Regions from separate parts of the Streptomyces sp. NPDC026394 genome, predicted to be linked through region 2. Evidence: riboswitches for the same ligand, from Rfam matches in the RefSeq annotation. Region 2 holds a riboswitch; each other region holds the start of a gene.
The links. Region 2 has a riboswitch for cyclic di-AMP ahead of ACZ4QV_RS08885 (transglycosylase family protein). Riboswitches for the same ligand answer to the same signal wherever they lie in the genome.
Positions count from the first base shown of each region.

Region 1: it holds a riboswitch for cyclic di-AMP, as region 2 does, so the genes downstream of both, ACZ4QV_RS33225 (M23 family metallopeptidase) here and ACZ4QV_RS08885 (transglycosylase family protein) in region 2, are expected to answer to the same signal.
Region 3: it holds a riboswitch for cyclic di-AMP, as region 2 does, so the genes downstream of both, ACZ4QV_RS36510 (C40 family peptidase) here and ACZ4QV_RS08885 (transglycosylase family protein) in region 2, are expected to answer to the same signal.

Region 1 covers NZ_JBVHPX010000020.1:127,093-132,208, forward strand. The annotation lists gene ACZ4QV_RS33215 (M16 family metallopeptidase) at 1-23, shown strand, start outside; gene ACZ4QV_RS33220 (M16 family metallopeptidase) at 44-1,411, shown strand; cyclic di-AMP (ydaO/yuaA leader) riboswitch at 1,766-1,920, shown strand; gene ACZ4QV_RS33225 (M23 family metallopeptidase) at 1,934-2,731, shown strand; gene ACZ4QV_RS33230 (GntR family transcriptional regulator) at 2,961-3,653, shown strand; gene ACZ4QV_RS33235 (HPr family phosphocarrier protein) at 4,013-4,294, opposite strand; gene ACZ4QV_RS33240 (bifunctional acetate--CoA ligase family protein/GNAT family N-acetyltransferase) at 4,679-5,116, shown strand, end outside.
Region 2 covers NZ_JBVHPX010000003.1:113,448-118,563, reverse strand. The annotation lists gene ACZ4QV_RS08905 (LysR family transcriptional regulator) at 1-227, shown strand, start outside; gene ACZ4QV_RS08900 (DUF6479 family protein) at 336-734, shown strand; gene ACZ4QV_RS08895 (cytochrome P450 family protein) at 852-2,150, shown strand; gene ACZ4QV_RS08890 (transglycosylase family protein) at 2,374-3,387, shown strand; cyclic di-AMP (ydaO/yuaA leader) riboswitch at 3,640-3,810, shown strand; gene ACZ4QV_RS08885 (transglycosylase family protein) at 3,812-4,510, shown strand; gene eno (phosphopyruvate hydratase) at 4,949-5,116, shown strand, end outside.
Region 3 covers NZ_JBVHPX010000026.1:58,217-63,332, forward strand. The annotation lists gene ACZ4QV_RS36485 (DUF397 domain-containing protein) at 1-120, opposite strand, end outside; gene ACZ4QV_RS36490 (helix-turn-helix domain-containing protein) at 130-1,023, opposite strand; gene ACZ4QV_RS36495 (ATP-binding protein) at 1,334-1,762, shown strand; gene ACZ4QV_RS36500 (hypothetical protein) at 1,790-2,389, opposite strand; gene ACZ4QV_RS36505 (DUF6328 family protein) at 2,567-3,175, opposite strand; gene ACZ4QV_RS36510 (C40 family peptidase) at 3,308-3,781, opposite strand; cyclic di-AMP (ydaO/yuaA leader) riboswitch at 3,785-3,949, opposite strand; gene ACZ4QV_RS36515 (hypothetical protein) at 4,421-4,726, opposite strand; gene ACZ4QV_RS36520 (ATP-dependent Clp protease proteolytic subunit) at 4,734-5,116, opposite strand, start outside.

The DNA of each region.
Region 1 (5,116 bases), on a different contig from region 2:
ACGACGAGGAGGCGGCCCAGTGAGTGACGCCGTCAGCAGCACGATGACCTTCCACCCGCAGCCGGCCGGCGGCGACCCCAAGCCGTGGGCCTTCCCGGCCCCCGAGCGCGGACAGCTCCCCAACGGCCTCACGGTCCTGCGCAGCCACCGCCCCGGCCAGCAGGTCGTCGCCGTCGAGGTCGACATCGTCGCGCCCCTGGAGGCCGAGCCGGCGGGCCTGGACGGCGTCGCCACGATCATGGCGCGCGCCCTGTCCGAGGGCACCGACAAACACGACGCCGAGGAGTTCGCCGCCGAGCTGGAGCGCTGCGGCGCCACTCTGGACGCGCACGCCGACCACCCCGGCGTCCGGGTGTCCCTGGAGGTCCCGGCCTCCCGGCTGGACAAGGCCCTCGGCCTGCTCGCCGACGCCCTGCGCGCCCCCGCCTTCCCGGACGGCGAGGTCGAGCGCCTGGTGCACAACCGCCTCGACGAGATCCCGCACGAGCTGGCCAACCCGGCCCGGCGCGCCGCGATGGCCCTGTCCAAGGAGCTGTTCCCGGCCGACTCCCGGATGTCGCGGCCGCGCCAGGGCACCGAGGAGACCGTCACCCGGATCGACGCGGCGGCCGTGCGCGCCTTCTACGAGGCACATGTACGCCCCGCCACGGCCACCGCCGTCGTCGTCGGCGACTTCACCGGCGTCGACCTGGACGCGGCCCTCACGGAGACCCTCGGCGCCTGGACGGGGTCGCCCGCCGAACCGGTGAAGGCCAGCCCGATCACCGCCGACGACACCGGCCGTGTCGTGATCGTCGACCGCCCCGGCGCCGTCCAGACCCAGCTGCTGATCGGCCGGATCGGCGCCGACCGGCACGACCGCGTCTGGCCCGCGCAGGTGCTCGGCACGTACTGCCTGGGCGGCACCCTCACCTCCCGCCTGGACCGGGTGCTGCGCGAGGAGAAGGGCTACACCTACGGGGTGCGTTCCTTCGGGCAGGTGCTGCGCTCCTCGGCCGACGGCGACGGCGCCGCGATGCTCGCCATCAGCGGCTCGGTGGACACCGCCTCCACCGGTCCGGCGCTGGACGACCTCTGGAAGGTGCTGCGCACCCTCGCGGCGGAGGGCCTGACGGACGCCGAGCGCGACGTGGCCGTACAGAACCTCGTCGGGGTCGCGCCGCTGAAGTACGAGACCGCGGCGGCCGTCGCAGGCACCCTCGCGGACCAGGTCGAGCAGCAGCTTCCGGACGACTACCAGGCCCGGCTGTACGAGCGGCTGGCGCGGACCGGCACGGTCGAGGCGACCGCCGCGGCCGTCAACGCCTTCCCGGTCGACCGGCTGGTGACGGTCCTGGTGGGTGACGCCGCCGAGATCGAGGAGCCCGTCAAGGCGCTCGGCATCGGAGAGGTGACGGTCGTCAAGGGCTGAGGAGCGTCACCGGCACGTCACGCCGCACGTCACTTCGGCACGTCACGCCGACGCGTCACACCGGCACGTCTTCGGCGCGGGGCGGACAGCCTCCGTCCGGTGGTGGCCGACGGCTGCCGGTGAGGGCCGGCGGTGGCTGGCGGCCCGTGACCCGGGCGTGTGACGAACGGTCACATAGGGGATCCAGTGGTGCGCAGGCGCCACTGGATCTTCTTTATGTCCCAATTGTTGGGGGTAGTTGCAGGGTGCCCGTGTGGCGTACGGCACAAAATCGGGGTTCTGTTTGCCGATTGAAAGTTGCCGCGTTTAGCGTCGATCCGGCTGTCCGCAGGATCGCCGCCGCAACCGCGGCACGGACAGTCATCGCCGAGTCCCCGTACGGCGCGAGCCAGGGGAGCCGGGGACCCATGTCCCCTGGGGTGAATCGGACGCCTTCCCGGAGGTGCCCGTAGGAGACCTTCCTGCTCCGAACCCGTCAGCTAACCCGGTAGGCGAGAGGGAAGGAAAGGACACAGCCAGCCCATGGCGTTCACCCGTGCCACCGGGAAGCACCGTGGTCCGAGCCGCAGCGCGCGGACGACCCGTAACCTCGCCGGCATAGCCACGCTCGCCGCGTCCGGCGTCATCGCCTCCGTCGCCTCCCCGGCCCTGGCGGCCGGCAACCCGGACGACGCGAGCAACCACGACACCGGCCTCCACCACGCCGTCGTCCTCGGTGACGAGCTCGCCGAGCAGATCGAGGCGCAGGCCGACGCGCAGCAGGAGGCCGCCGAGGCCGCCGCCGCGCAGGCCAAGGCCGAGGCCGAGGCGCGCAAGCAGGCCGAGGAGGCCAAGCGCCAGGCCGAGGCCGAGGCCAAGAAGGAGCGCGAGGCCAAGGAGCGCGCCGCCCGCGAGGCCGAGCGCAAGCGCCTGCTCATGTACGTCGCGCCCGTCGACGGTTCCTACGTCTCCACCAGCTACAAGGCGTCCAGCGGCCTGTGGTCCTCCGGCAGCCACACCGGCATCGACTTCCACGCCTCCTCCGGCACCACCGTCCACGCCGTCGGCTCGGGCACCGTTGTCGAGGCCGGCTGGGGCGGCGCGTACGGGAACAACGTCGTCATCAAGATGAACGACGGCACCTACACCCAGTACGGCCATCTGTCGTCGATCAACGTCTCGGTCGGCCAGACCGTCACCCCGGGCCAGCAGATCGCCCTGTCGGGCAACACCGGCAACACCACCGGCGCGCACCTGCACTTCGAGGCCCGCACCTCGGCGGAGTACGGCTCGGACATGGACCCGGTCGCCTACCTGCGCTCGCACGGCGTGAACGTCTGACGGACATCCGTCCCGCTCGTCACTCCCGTCGCACCCGTCCCCCGTACGATGCCCCGGCCCTCGTGGCCGGGGCATCTGCGTTTCCGCCTGCGCGGCACCTGGCCAAAAAATATCCATGAATGTGCCATGGCCGTCGGATATCCGGTTCCTGTCGCATAGAGTCACTCGAAAGTCGCCGCCCGGCGGCAATTCCGGAAGTTCCCAGCGGATTACGGTGGAGGCGCAGGCGATGCGAGGTCCCCTTTCCGCGCACGTGGTGTGCACGGCGATCCGCGGCGACATCGTATCCGGCGTTCTCCCGCCGGGCAGCCGCCTGATCGAGGAAATGCTGGCCGGTCGTTACGGGGTCTCCCGCGTTCCCGTGCGAGAGGCGTTGCGTACGTTGCAGTCGGAGGGCTTCGTCGTCATCCGGCACCACGCGGGTGCCTGCGTGGCCGAGCCGACCGAACGGGAAGCGGCCGACGCCCTGGACATCCGGGCGCTGCTGGAGCCGCTCGGCGCCGCCCGCGCCGCCACCCGCCGCACCGCGGCCCATCTCAAGGTGCTGCGCGGCGTCGTGCGGCTGGGCCGTGAGCGGACCCGGCACGGTCACCGCGCCGAGCTGCGCCAACTCGACGGCTGGTTCCACGAGACGCTCGCCCAGGCATCCGGCAGCACGGGCCTGGCGGCGCTGCTCACCCAGGTACGACGCAAGATCGACTGGATGTACGTGGTCGACCTCCCGGCCCGCGACGAGCGCTCCTGGGAGGAGCACGGGGCGGTGCTGGACGCGGTGAGCCGCGGGGACGCCGAGCGGGCCCGCGCCCTGATGGCGGCGCACATCGAGCGCTCGCGCCCGGCGTACCGGCTGCGTCCGGTGGTCCCCGGGCCGACGGTGAGGAGTTCGAAACAGCCCGTAAACACGGCGCGCGAACGGAATTAACGTGCGGGCCGTATACAAGCGGTAGGGGATTTCGCCGGAGGAATGGCGCGGGTTTCGATGCGGCGCTGCGGGCTGCGAAAAGCGCGGGAAAGCGGGAATCCCGTCAGGTGCGGGTTGATTGCCGCGAGGGGTGCGCAGGGGGAGCGGAAGAACCCCAGAGGGATCGGGATGGCGACGCGGAGGGGGATTGCTCGGCGTATCCCTTAGTGATGGCATGCCCTGGAGCGATGGCGCGCGAATTTTCCCGGTCGCCGCCTGCCGGTCGCGGCGTACGGCACCGCACGAAAAACGGCCCCGCCCCGGCGCCGGTGACCCGGCTACCGCGGCGGAGCCGCGAACACAGTGACCCGCGAAGCGGTTCAGACGGTCTCCGGGAGCTCCTCAAGGCCCTCGGCGACCAGCTTCGCGAGGCGGTCGAGCGCGGCGTCGGCGCCCTCGGCGTCGGAGGCCAGCACGATCTCCTCGCCACCCTGGGCGCCCAGGCCCAGCACGGCCAGCATGGAGGCCGCGTTGACCGGGTTGCCGTCGGCCTTCGCGATCGTCACGGGAACCCCGGCGGCGGTGGCCGCACGGACGAAGATCGAGGCGGGGCGGGCGTGCAGACCCTCGGCCCAACCGACATTGACGCGGCGCTCAGCCATGGTGTTGCCCTTCAAGTCGTAACGGTTGTCTAGACCAGTGTCTCATGTCGCCGGGAGTGCTCCGGCAGCCCGCGGCGGCGCCGTAGGCGGCGCTTTTCGCAGGCCGGAGGCACGCTACCGGCGGGTCGTCGGCGTACGCCCGTACCGTCCGCCATCCGGGACCACGCCGTCCGGGACCTCCGGGCCCACCGTCTGGACCTGCCCACCGTCCGGACCTGCCCACCGTCCGGACCCGCCCACCGTCCGGACCCGCCGACCGGGCCCACCGCCCGGACCCGCCCGGCCCCCTCCGTCCGGGACCGACCGCCCCGGCCCAGCCTGCCCCGGCCCGCACGGGCCCGCACACCGAGCCGGTTGTCGGTGGCGGGTCGTACGCTGTCCCCCATGCAGAGCCCGTCGGACAGCGTCTACCCGGCCCACTGGGAAGCCGATGTCGTGCTGCGCGACGGCGGCACCGCGCGCATCCGTCCCATCGCCCCCGACGACGCGCAGCGCCTGGTCTCGTTCTACGAACAGGTCTCGGACGAGTCGAAGTACTACCGCTTCTTCGCGCCCTACCCGCGCCTGTCCGACCGCGACGTGCACCGCTTCACCCATCACGACTACGTCGACCGGGTGGGCCTGGCCGCCACCGTGGGCGGCGAGTTCATCGCCACGGTCCGCTACGACCGCATCGACGACCGTGGCCGCCCCGCCAAGGAACCGGGCGCCGACCAGGCCGAGGTCGCCTTCCTGGTGCAGGACGCCCACCAGGGCCGCGGGGTGGCCTCCGCCCTCCTGGAGCACATCGCCGCGGTCGCCCGGGAGCGCGGCATCCGTCGG
Region 2 (5,116 bases):
TCGCCGCGGAACTGACCGGGCTGAGCGTGGTGCGCGTCCCCGACGCGCCCGCCCGGGTCGAACGCGTCGTCTGGAGCGCCCGCGGGCCCTCCCCGGCGGCCGCGGCCTTCCTCGACGCGCTGGGCGTGGACCCTTCCGAGCCGGACCCGGGCCCTGCCGTACGCGGGCCGGACCCGGACCCCGTCGTACGCCGGCCGGACCCGGGATCGGCCGTACGGGGGACATGAGCCCGTACCCCGAGCCGGTGACCAGGGCGTTCGCACGGGTGGCGGCCTCCGGGGCGGGCGCCGTGGCCGCCCGCGCATCGTCCCCGCCCGCCCGGGTACCCGGGTCCAATGGCAGCAACGATCGCTTCGACCACACCGGCCCAGGACGTGACCTCCGTCCAGCAGGCCGTGGACTTCACGCGGGACATGGTCGTCGGCACCGGTCCGCTGATCGCCGGGATCGTCATCGTCGCGGGGCTGATCCTCGCCGTGGTCTACGGCAGGCGCCGCCGGGACCGTGAGCCCGACCCGCCCGAGCCGGAGACCCAGCCGACACCGCCCAAGAACCCGACCGGGTACGAGAGCGAGCTGCGCGACCCGAACGAGGTGCCGCGCGACGGCGACCACCGGCTGACCCCGCACGAACTGCCGGACTACGGCAACGCCCCCACCCGGCACGGCGACGACCAGGACCGGGAGCGCAAGCGCTGGCAGGACGGGCACAGCGGGTCCTTCGGCGGGGGTTAACGTCGAGGGGTGCGCCCGCAGACCCCTCTCCCCGCCGAATCTCCCGCCAACCCCGCTGCCGGTCTCCCCGCCGGCGAGCGGCCCGCCGACCCCTCCGGGGCCGGGCCCGCCTGCCCCGTGACCGGCCCCGCGGCCGCCCCCGCCTGCCCCGTGACCGGCCCCGCGGCCGCCCCCGCCTGCCCGGAACTGTTCACCTGGGAGTTCGCCTCCGACCCGTACCCGGCGTACGCCTGGCTGCGCGAGCACGCGCCCGTACACCGGACACGGCTGCCCAGCGGCGTCGAGGCCTGGCTGGTGACCCGGTACACGGACGCGCGGCAGGCGCTCGCCGACACCCGGCTGTCGAAGAACCCGGTGCACCACAGCGAGGCCGCGCACGGCAAGGGCAAGGTCGGCATCCCCGGCGAACGCGGCGCGAACCTGATGACCCATCTGCTCAACATCGACCCGCCGGACCACACCCGGCTGCGCCGGCTGGTCTCCAAGGCGTTCACCCCGCGCCGCATCGCCCGGTTCGCGCCGCGCGTACAGGAACTGACCGACGCGTTCATCGACTCCTTCGCGGAGCGCGGCGAGGCCGACCTCATCCACGAGTTCGCCTTCCCGCTGCCCATCTACGCCATCTGCGACCTGCTCGGCGTCCCGCGCGAGGACCAGGACGACTTCCGCGACTGGGCCGGGATGATGATCCGGCACGGCGGCGGGCCGCGCGGCGGCGTCGCCCGGTCGGTGAAGAAGATGCGCGGCTACCTCGCCGAGCTGATCCACCGCAAGCGCGAGTCGCTGGGCGACGAAGGCGCCGACGACCTGATCTCCGGCCTGATCCGCGCCTCCGACCACGGCGAGCACCTGACCGAGAACGAGGCCGCCGCGATGGCCTTCATCCTCCTGTTCGCCGGCTTCGAGACCACCGTCAACCTCATCGGCAACGGCGTGTACCAGTTGCTGCGCCACCCCGAGCAGCGGCAGTTGCTCCAGAAGGCCGCCGCCGAGGGCGACGAGGAGCTGCTCGCCACCGGCGTCGAGGAGCTGCTGCGCTACGACGGCCCGGTCGAGCTGGCCACCTGGCGCTTCGCCACCCGGGACCTCACCCTCGGCGGGCAGCGGATCGCCGAGGGCGACCCGGTCCTGGTCGTCCTGGCCGCCGCCGACCGCGACCCCGGGCGTTTCCCGGGGCCGGACGTCCTGGACCTGTCCCGCCGCGACAACCAGCACCTCGGATACGGCCACGGCATCCACTACTGCCTGGGCGCGCCGCTGGCCCGCCTCGAAGGGCAGACCGCGATAGCCACCCTGCTGAACCGGCTGCCGGACCTCCGGCTCGGCGCCGACCCGGACGAACTGCGCTGGCGCGGCGGACTGATCATGCGCGGGCTGCGGGCCCTGCCGGTGGAGTTCACCCCCGTACAGAGATGACGCGGTACCCGTACACGCGGTTCCGCGCACCCGCTGTACATGACATCCCGTCAGGCCGTGACCTGCGCGTGATCTCCGCTACACCGGCTTGTGACGGACGGGCCGTCCCGCTACTTTCAACCGTTTGAAAGGCCGGGGCGGGCGGCGCGGCAGCGCACGGGCCACGCAGCCGACGGTGCCGGCCTCTCGACGACAACTCAACCGCCGCTCGAAAGGCAACCGCATGCGCTCCGGGAACGGCCGTCACCGACGCCCCCGCCAGGCTCCGGCCATCTTCGTCACGGCGGGAGTCGCCGGCGGCGCCCTCGCCATGCCCCTGCTCGCCGCGAGCAGCGCCAACGCCGCCGACGCGGCCACCTGGGACCGCGTCGCGCAGTGCGAGAGCAGCGGGGTGTGGAGCGCCAACGCCGGCAACGGGTTCTACGGCGGGCTCCAGCTCACCCAGGAGATGTGGGACCGCTACGGCGGCCCGTCGTACGCCTCGCGCCCCGACCTGGCCAGCCGGTCGCAGCAGATAGCCGTCGCCGAGTCGATCCTCGCCGCGCGCGGCCCCGACACCTGGCCGAGCTGCGCGGTGAACGCGGGGCTCAAGCAGGGGGGCAGCGGGCCGGACGTCGACCCGGGCGGTACGGCGACGCCGTCCCCGGAGCCCTCCTCGCCGTCCCCGTCCACCCCGCCGCCCTCGTCCGAGCCGTCCAAGCCGTCCAAGCCGTCCGGGACGCCGGGATCCGGCGGTACGCGCACCCCGGAGCCGAAGCCGTCGCCCACCGGCCCGGCCGGCACCCCGGACCCGTCCCGTACGCCGGATCCGTCCGGCACGGGCCGTACGCAGGACCCGTCGCGGCCCACCGGCCCGGCCACCCCGGACGACGGCGCCTCCACGAGCCCCACCGCGCCCCCGTCGCAGGGCAAGCACCGCGGCCGGCCCGCCGAGCAGCCCGGCACGGGTGCGGGTACGGGCGCGGACACGGGTGCCGGCGGGGGCACGGGCTCCGGCGACGCGGGCCGGTCCGGCGGGGGGCACCCCTCGCGGGGCGGCGACGCGCACCGTACGGACCCGGGCGCGCCGGGCGACTACACCGTGCGGCCCGGTGACAACCTGTCAGTCATCGCGGCGGACCGCGGGGTCACCGGGGGCTGGCCGGCGCTCTACGCGGCCAACAAAGGCGTCATCGGGGGCGATCCGGACCTTATCCACCCTGGTCAGCGCCTTGAGCTCGGAGACCAGCAGGGATAGTTCGCAGGTATTTGCCCGCTTTGGTGAAAGTGAGACATGGATCTCGTTCGGGACCGCGGTGACCGTCCCGTCCGTTGTTTCCAAACCTGCGGCGACCTGCGGAAATGTGATGATCCTGTGATGTCTGGGGGTCAACTGGCCTCAGATGTAGGGGTTTGAACCCGCGGGGTGTTCCTGTTTACCGTCTTCATCGCTCGCCAAAGCGGGCCCTTCGATCGCACGCCGAATCCTGCCGGTGGTCGGAGGTCACTCGACGCGAGAGCGCCGAAGGCAGGAGCGGGGGACCCAAGGTAAGCGCCGGCCCCGCCCGCGGAAGCGGGTCCAACCGGCTAGGGGTGAAGCCATGTGTGAAGCACACACGGCCGGGCAACTCACATGGCCCGAACCCGACAGCTCACCTCGCAGGCGTCGGTGAGGAACAACCATGCTGAACACCAAGGGCAAGCACCGTCGTCCCTCCAAGGCCGTCCGCGTCGCCACGCTGGCGGGCGTCGCCGGTGCCGCTGTGGCCGTCCCGCTGATGGGCGCCACCTCTGCCTCCGCCGCGGGCAACAACTGGGACGCCGTCGCCCAGTGCGAGTCCGGTGGCAACTGGTCGATCAACACCGGTAACGGCTACTACGGTGGCCTGCAGTTCTCGAACTCCAGCTGGGCCGCCGCCGGCGGTACCCAGTACGCCCCGCGCGCCGACCAGGCCAGCAAGAGCCAGCAGATCGCCGCGGCCGAGCGCCTGCTCGCCATCCAGGGCCCGGGTGCCTGGACCTGCGCCGGCGGCCACCTCGGCCAGGGCAACGCGAACGCCAAGGCCGACGGCGGCTCGTCGCAGGGCAGCAGCTCGCACAAGTCGTACAAGTCGAAGCGCTCCTACTCCGCCCCGCAGAACACCTCGCGCTCCGAGGCCCGCAAGCAGGGCGAGGAGCTGGCCCGCAAGACCCCGGCCCCGGCCCAGAAGTCCACGCCGAAGTCGAACCCCGAGGGCAACTACACCGTGAAGTCCGGTGACACCCTCGCCAAGATCGCCGCTTCCCACGGCAAGAACTGGAAGTCGGTCTACGCGAACAACAAGTCCGTCATCGGCGGCAACCCCAACCTGATCTTCCCGGGCCAGAAGCTGGCCGTCTGAGCCGGCTCCGGTCCTGAGAGATCCCGGGTGACCGTGGCACTCCGTACGTACGGCGGTACGTACGGGCGGCCCGGCTCCCCGGAAGCCGCTCACCCCGGGAATCCGCTCTTCCCGTGAGACTGCCCCGTCACGGCACCTGTCCCCCGCAGGCGCCGCGGCGGGGCTTCTCCCGTTCCCCGGCCCCCCGGGCCACGAGCCCCGGCCGGGCCCGTCCAGGACCCGCCCAGGGCCCTGGAGGCCACCGTCCCGGCCGCTCCGCCGGACCCGCCCCGCCCCCGTCCGCCGACTTCTCCCTTCAGCGAACATTGCACCCATACGTCCCGTGAACAGGGCCTTTGTGGGTGTATTCGGCCCGAGGGCCGGGCTGGCGGCGAGCGGAACCCCCGGAGGCCGTTAGGCTCGTGCTGCAGAACTCCAGACACCCATGAAGGAGACAACGTGCCGTCCATCGACGTCGTCGTAGCTCGCGAGATCCTCGACTCGCGAGGCAACCCCACGGTCGAGGTCGAGGTCGGCCTCGACGACGGCAGCACCGGCCGTGCCGCCGTCCCGTCCGGCGCCTCGACCGGCGCCTTCGAGGCCATCGAGCTGCGCGACGGTGACCCG
Region 3 (5,116 bases), on a different contig from region 2:
GCCGGAGCCGACGCGTGCCGTTTCGACGCAGTTGTTCATCGCGGTGCTGTGGCTGCTGCGTCGCCATAGCGCGCCGCGCGGCACGGTGCGGACCGGGTCGTGCCCGGGTGGAAGTGACATGGTGCCTCCTCAGACGCCGGAGCCGGCCCATGAGGTCTCGGCGATCCGGGCGATGAATTGCGCTGACTTGTCGCACGAGAGGGCGCGCCCCCGCAGCATGTCGAACGCATCGCTGTACGCCCTGAGGTCTGCTTTCTGCTCCAAGTAGAGGCTACTCGTCAAATGGTCGAGAACAACCACATCTAAGTCAGAAGTGAGCGGAAATGAGAAGATAACGAAAGGGCCGGTGATGCCGATGTGCACACCGGATGCGAAGGGCAGTACCTGGAGTCGCACATGCGGCAATTGCCCCACGTCCAGAATGTGCCGGAGCTGGGCGGCCATCACCCCGGGCGGGCCGACCTCCCGGCGCAGTACCGCCTCGTCCAGCACCGCGCACAACTCCAGCGGCCGCTCACCGCGCAGCACCTCCTGGCGGGCGACGCGCACCTCCACCAGCTCCTCGACCTGCTGCGCCGGCAGGTCCGACAGCGTGGCGCGGGTCACCGCCCGCGCATAATCCGGCGTCTGCAGCAGGCCCGGCACCACCGTCGTCTCCAGCGTGCGCGCCCGGGACGCCCCGTACTCCAGACTGATGAAGTCCCGGTACTCCGGCGGCAGCAGGTCGCGATAGGTGTGCCACCAGCCGTGCCGCCCGCTGTCGCCGTCGCCGTCCTGTCCGCCGTTCCCGCACAGCGCCGCCAGCAGCGCGCGCAGCTCGGTGTCCCGCACGCCGTACGCGTCCAGCAGCAGTTCGACGTCGGCCGGCCGGGCACCGCTGCGCCCGGTCTCGATGCGGCTGACCTTGGACTGGTGCCAGCCGACCAGCCGCGCCGCCTCGCCGCTGGTGAATCCGGCCAGTGTCCGCTGACGCCGCAATTCCGCGCCCAGCTTGCGGCGGCGCACCGCGGGCCCGTACCGCATACCGCTCCCTCCGTACTTCTCCCCGGGTGCGCCGCGGATGCGCCCGCTCCCAGATGGCCGGTTCCGATCCGACAGTGTGCCGCGCAAATACGGTCTCGCGTAGCAGAGTTCACCGCTTCGGGCGACAGATATATGCACTTCTTGGTGGATGACGCGTCACCGTCGCAGCAAGAGTGGCAGGCTGGCGCAGAGCAGCAGTCCGAGGCCGGAGCCGAAGGGACCGGAAAGGGCCCGGGAGGCCGCACGCGATGGCGGCTTCCTCCGGCGGCGGGCCGGAGTCGAGCCTCGGTGGGAAAGGGACGGCGTCGCGATGGCAGACCACCAGGAATCCTCACTCACTCTGCCCAGCGCACCGGCGTCGGTGGCGGAGGCCCGCAGGTACGTCATGGACGTCCTGGCCGAATGGGGCCTGCCGGACGGGACGGAGCCGGCCGACACCGTACGGCTGATCGTCTCCGAACTCGCCACCAACGCCGTGCAGCACACGTTCGGGCAGTCACCGGCCTTCACCGTCGACGTCCGGCTGGACCGCGACGAGCGGCTGTGGATCGGCGTCACCGACGATCATCCGCGCTGGCCGAAACGGCTGCCGGCCGCCGTGCAGCAGGACAACGGCCGGGGCATGGTGATCGTCCGCTTCCTCGCCGCCGAGTCCGGTGGGCAGGTGACGGTCGAACCCACCGCGGCCGGGGGGAAGACCGTTTGGCTCACGTTGCCGTGGAAGCCGTTCCTGCCCTGAAGAAGGAATCGGTCGGCGTCGGGTTCGTCAGGGCTTGGTGAGGAAGCGCGGTCTGCGGCGGCGGCCCGTACTGCAGGCGCAGCCCACGCCCTCGTCCCGCACCTGCCGGTAGGTGGGGCTGGTCGTACGGCCGCAGCGGGCACAGTGGCACGGCCACGGCTCGTAGGCGCCGGGACAGGGGCCCAGCGGGGTCAGCCCCGCGGCGTGCATCACGCGTTCGGCGACGGTGGCCGGGCCAGGGGCGTTCGGTGGCGGCTGGAGCGGCGGCGGGACGGCCGGGGGCAGGGATGCTGCGGGAGGCGTGGGAGGTGCCGGTGCTGCGGGGGTCGGGGGAGGTACCGATACTGCGCCGTTGGCGGGGGATGCCGGGCCTGCGGTCGCGGGGGCCTGCGGTCCCGCGGGGATGATCGTGCCCATGGGGGCGGCCGGGCCAGGGGTAGCCACCGAACCCCCGCCCGCCCCGGCGCCGAGGTCGCCGGGGTGCCACTGATGCAGGCAGGCGGCGCACCACCACAGCAGTTCGCCGGCGCCGTAGACACCCTCGTCCTCCCACAGCACGTCCGTGCTGCCGCAGGCCGGGCAGGGGGTGGCGGGGGAGCGGCGGCGCAGAAGTCCGCGCAGGTTCACGAGTCGGTCCTGGTGTGCGTGTGCTGGGGCAGGTGCCTGTGCATGGGTCTCCTCACGTGCTGAGGAGACTCCATCGGTTCTCCGTCGTCAAAGCAAGGACGACCAGGTCACAAAAGATCCCGACGGCGCCGCCCCCGGAGCGCCGCACCGGGAGGCCACCCCCGGGCCTCCCGGTGTTCAGGAGGACGCGTCGCGATCCGGCGGCTTGAGGTGCCCGTTCCGGTGACCCAGTACGCGGGGCAGCAGTGCCCACAGGCCGCCGCACGTCACCAGCGTCACCGAACCCGCCACCACCCCCGCCCCGCGCCCCAGTACGACGTCGACGACGAGGAGCACGGCACCGGCCAGCGCCAGTGCGAGGACCGCCATCCCGGCTGCCGTCAGCCGCGCGGAGACCTCCACGATCAGCCCCTTCGCGCGCCGCCGGAACAGCACCCGGTGCACCGCGGCGGGCGCGGTGAGCAGCAGCGTCGCCAGCACCGCCAGCAGTAACGTGCCCACGTAGAAGCCGCGTTGCGTGGTGTCCAGGGACACAAATCGCGGGGTGAACGCCAGGGTGAGCAGGAAGGCGAACAGGATCTGCACACCGGTCTGCAGGACGCGCAGCTCCTGGAGCAGTTCGCCGAAGTTGCGGTCGTAGCGTTCCAGAGGCGTCTCGTTGCGGTCCGCGTACCCGGTGTACCGGGCGGAACCGCGCGGCCGGGGCGGCTCGGACGTTTCGCTCGTTCCCGGCAGTTCGGGGTGGCCTGGCAGTTCGTCGCGGTGGTCGTCGGTGAGGGGGGCCATTGCGTGCGGGTATCCGCGGACGCGTTGATCACTCCTCGAAGGCGCACGCGTGTGCGCGAGTTCGCGCCCGCGTTCGCGCCCGCGCGCGGACGGTGCGGGGCTCGTGGCCGCACGGGGGCCCCTCGCGCGCGGTCAGCGCACCCGCCCGTACGAGACGCTGCGTGACCAGATGCGTTCCAGCCGCACCACGGTGCCGGGCTTGGGCGCGTGCCAGATCTTGCCCTTCCCCGCGTAGATGCCCACGTGGTAGATGCCCCGGCGGGAGTGGAAGAAGACCAGGTCACCGGCGCGGCGCGAGGACGCCGACAGGTGCCGGGTGCGGTTGTACTGGGCCGCCGCGGTGCGCGGCAGCCGCTTCCCGGCCCGCTTGAACGAGTACAGCGTCAGCCCTGAGCAGTCGAAACGGTGTGGACCGCTGGCTCCGAACTTGTAGGGCGCCCCCTTCTTGGAAGCGGCGATCTGCAGTGCCGAGGCCGAGGTGGACGCGGCGGCCGCGTCCTCGGTGGCTCCTGGTACGACCAGTGTCCCGCCGACCGTGGCGAGGGCGATGAAGGAGATCACTCCGGCCCGCGCCAGCAGAGGGGAAGCGGTGGTACGCGCAGTCATGCGCAACCCTTCGTCAGCCGCCTGCGAAGGAGTGCCTGTCGGGTTCGGGCAGGCGAAGATGCCCGGTCGTGTCGACGACTTCACCCCAAGGGGCCGTCCGGCCGTGGTGGCCGGCGGTCCCGTCGTGCTCGGGTCCTCCGCTCCTGCCGGTCCAGGCGCATCGACCAGACATCCGGTACGGCGGCAGGATTGGGCGTCCGCCCGGACCGCCCCACCGCTGTGGCGGGGGCTTGTCGTCGAAGCGATCGTTGCGCACCTCGCGCCCGGATTCCGAGCAGAAACGACTATATGTGACGTTGGTCACGCCTGCGCCATTCGGGTGGACGGGCGTCGTTCCGTGGGAGGCCCGCGACGGGTGAGGACCCGCGTACCAGCCCCGGAACGTCACGTTCCGGGCGACACGTACGTACGCCGCGCAAGCCGTGTGGCGCAGCACGCGGCCCGGTGGCTACGCCGTTCGGGCGAGCCCGATCGGGCTTCGTGTCGCCGAACGGGTGGGCCCTTGCGGTGCTCCGGCACCTCCTGGCCGCCCTGTCACCCTTGCCCGGCGCGTGTCGCGCGGGGCGGGTGGGGGTGCTGGTGCGCCGGAGGTGCGGAGGGAGAGCACTCGTGCCCCCGCCCGGGCGGGGGCACGGCGCGTCAACTTCGCGGCGGAGGTACGGAGATCAGCCGCGCGCGGCGCTCGCCGTCCAGTACGCGCAGGGCCTGCGCCAGGGTTCCCGCGTGCAGTTCGCTCTCGCCCCGGTCGTGCATCAGCGCCAACGCGTCCCGCAGTGCGGTGGTCTTGCCGACCAGGGCCTGTGCGGCACGGAGGCTGCCGTACGTGTCCGTGCCGCGGGCGGGGTTGATGCGGCCCAGCAGGTCCAGGACCGCCAGGTAACTGTCGACGACCTCGCCCTCGGCGCGCGTCAGCGCGGGCAGCGGCGGCAGTTCGGGTGGCCACATACCGGGCTCACCTCGCGCCCGGTGTCGCGGGGTGCTGCTTGCGGCTGCGGGTCAGCCCGTCGATGAGGCCGTACTCCATGGCGGCCTCGGCGCTGAAGACCTTCTCGCGTTCGAGGTCTTCGGTGATCCGCTCGGGGGACTGGCCGGTGTGCCGTACGAGCAGTTCCTCCAGCAGCGCCCGGGTGCGCAGCAGTTCGTCCGCCTGGATGCGGAGGTCGTCGGCCTGCCCCTGCACCGGCTCGTCGAACGAGGGCTGGTGGACGAGGACACGGGCGCCCGGCAGGGCGAGGCGCTTGCCGGGCGCGCCGGCCGCCAGCAGGACCGCGGCGACGGAGGCGGCCTGGCCCAGGCAGACCGTCTCGACGTCGCAGCCGACGAACTGCATCGTGT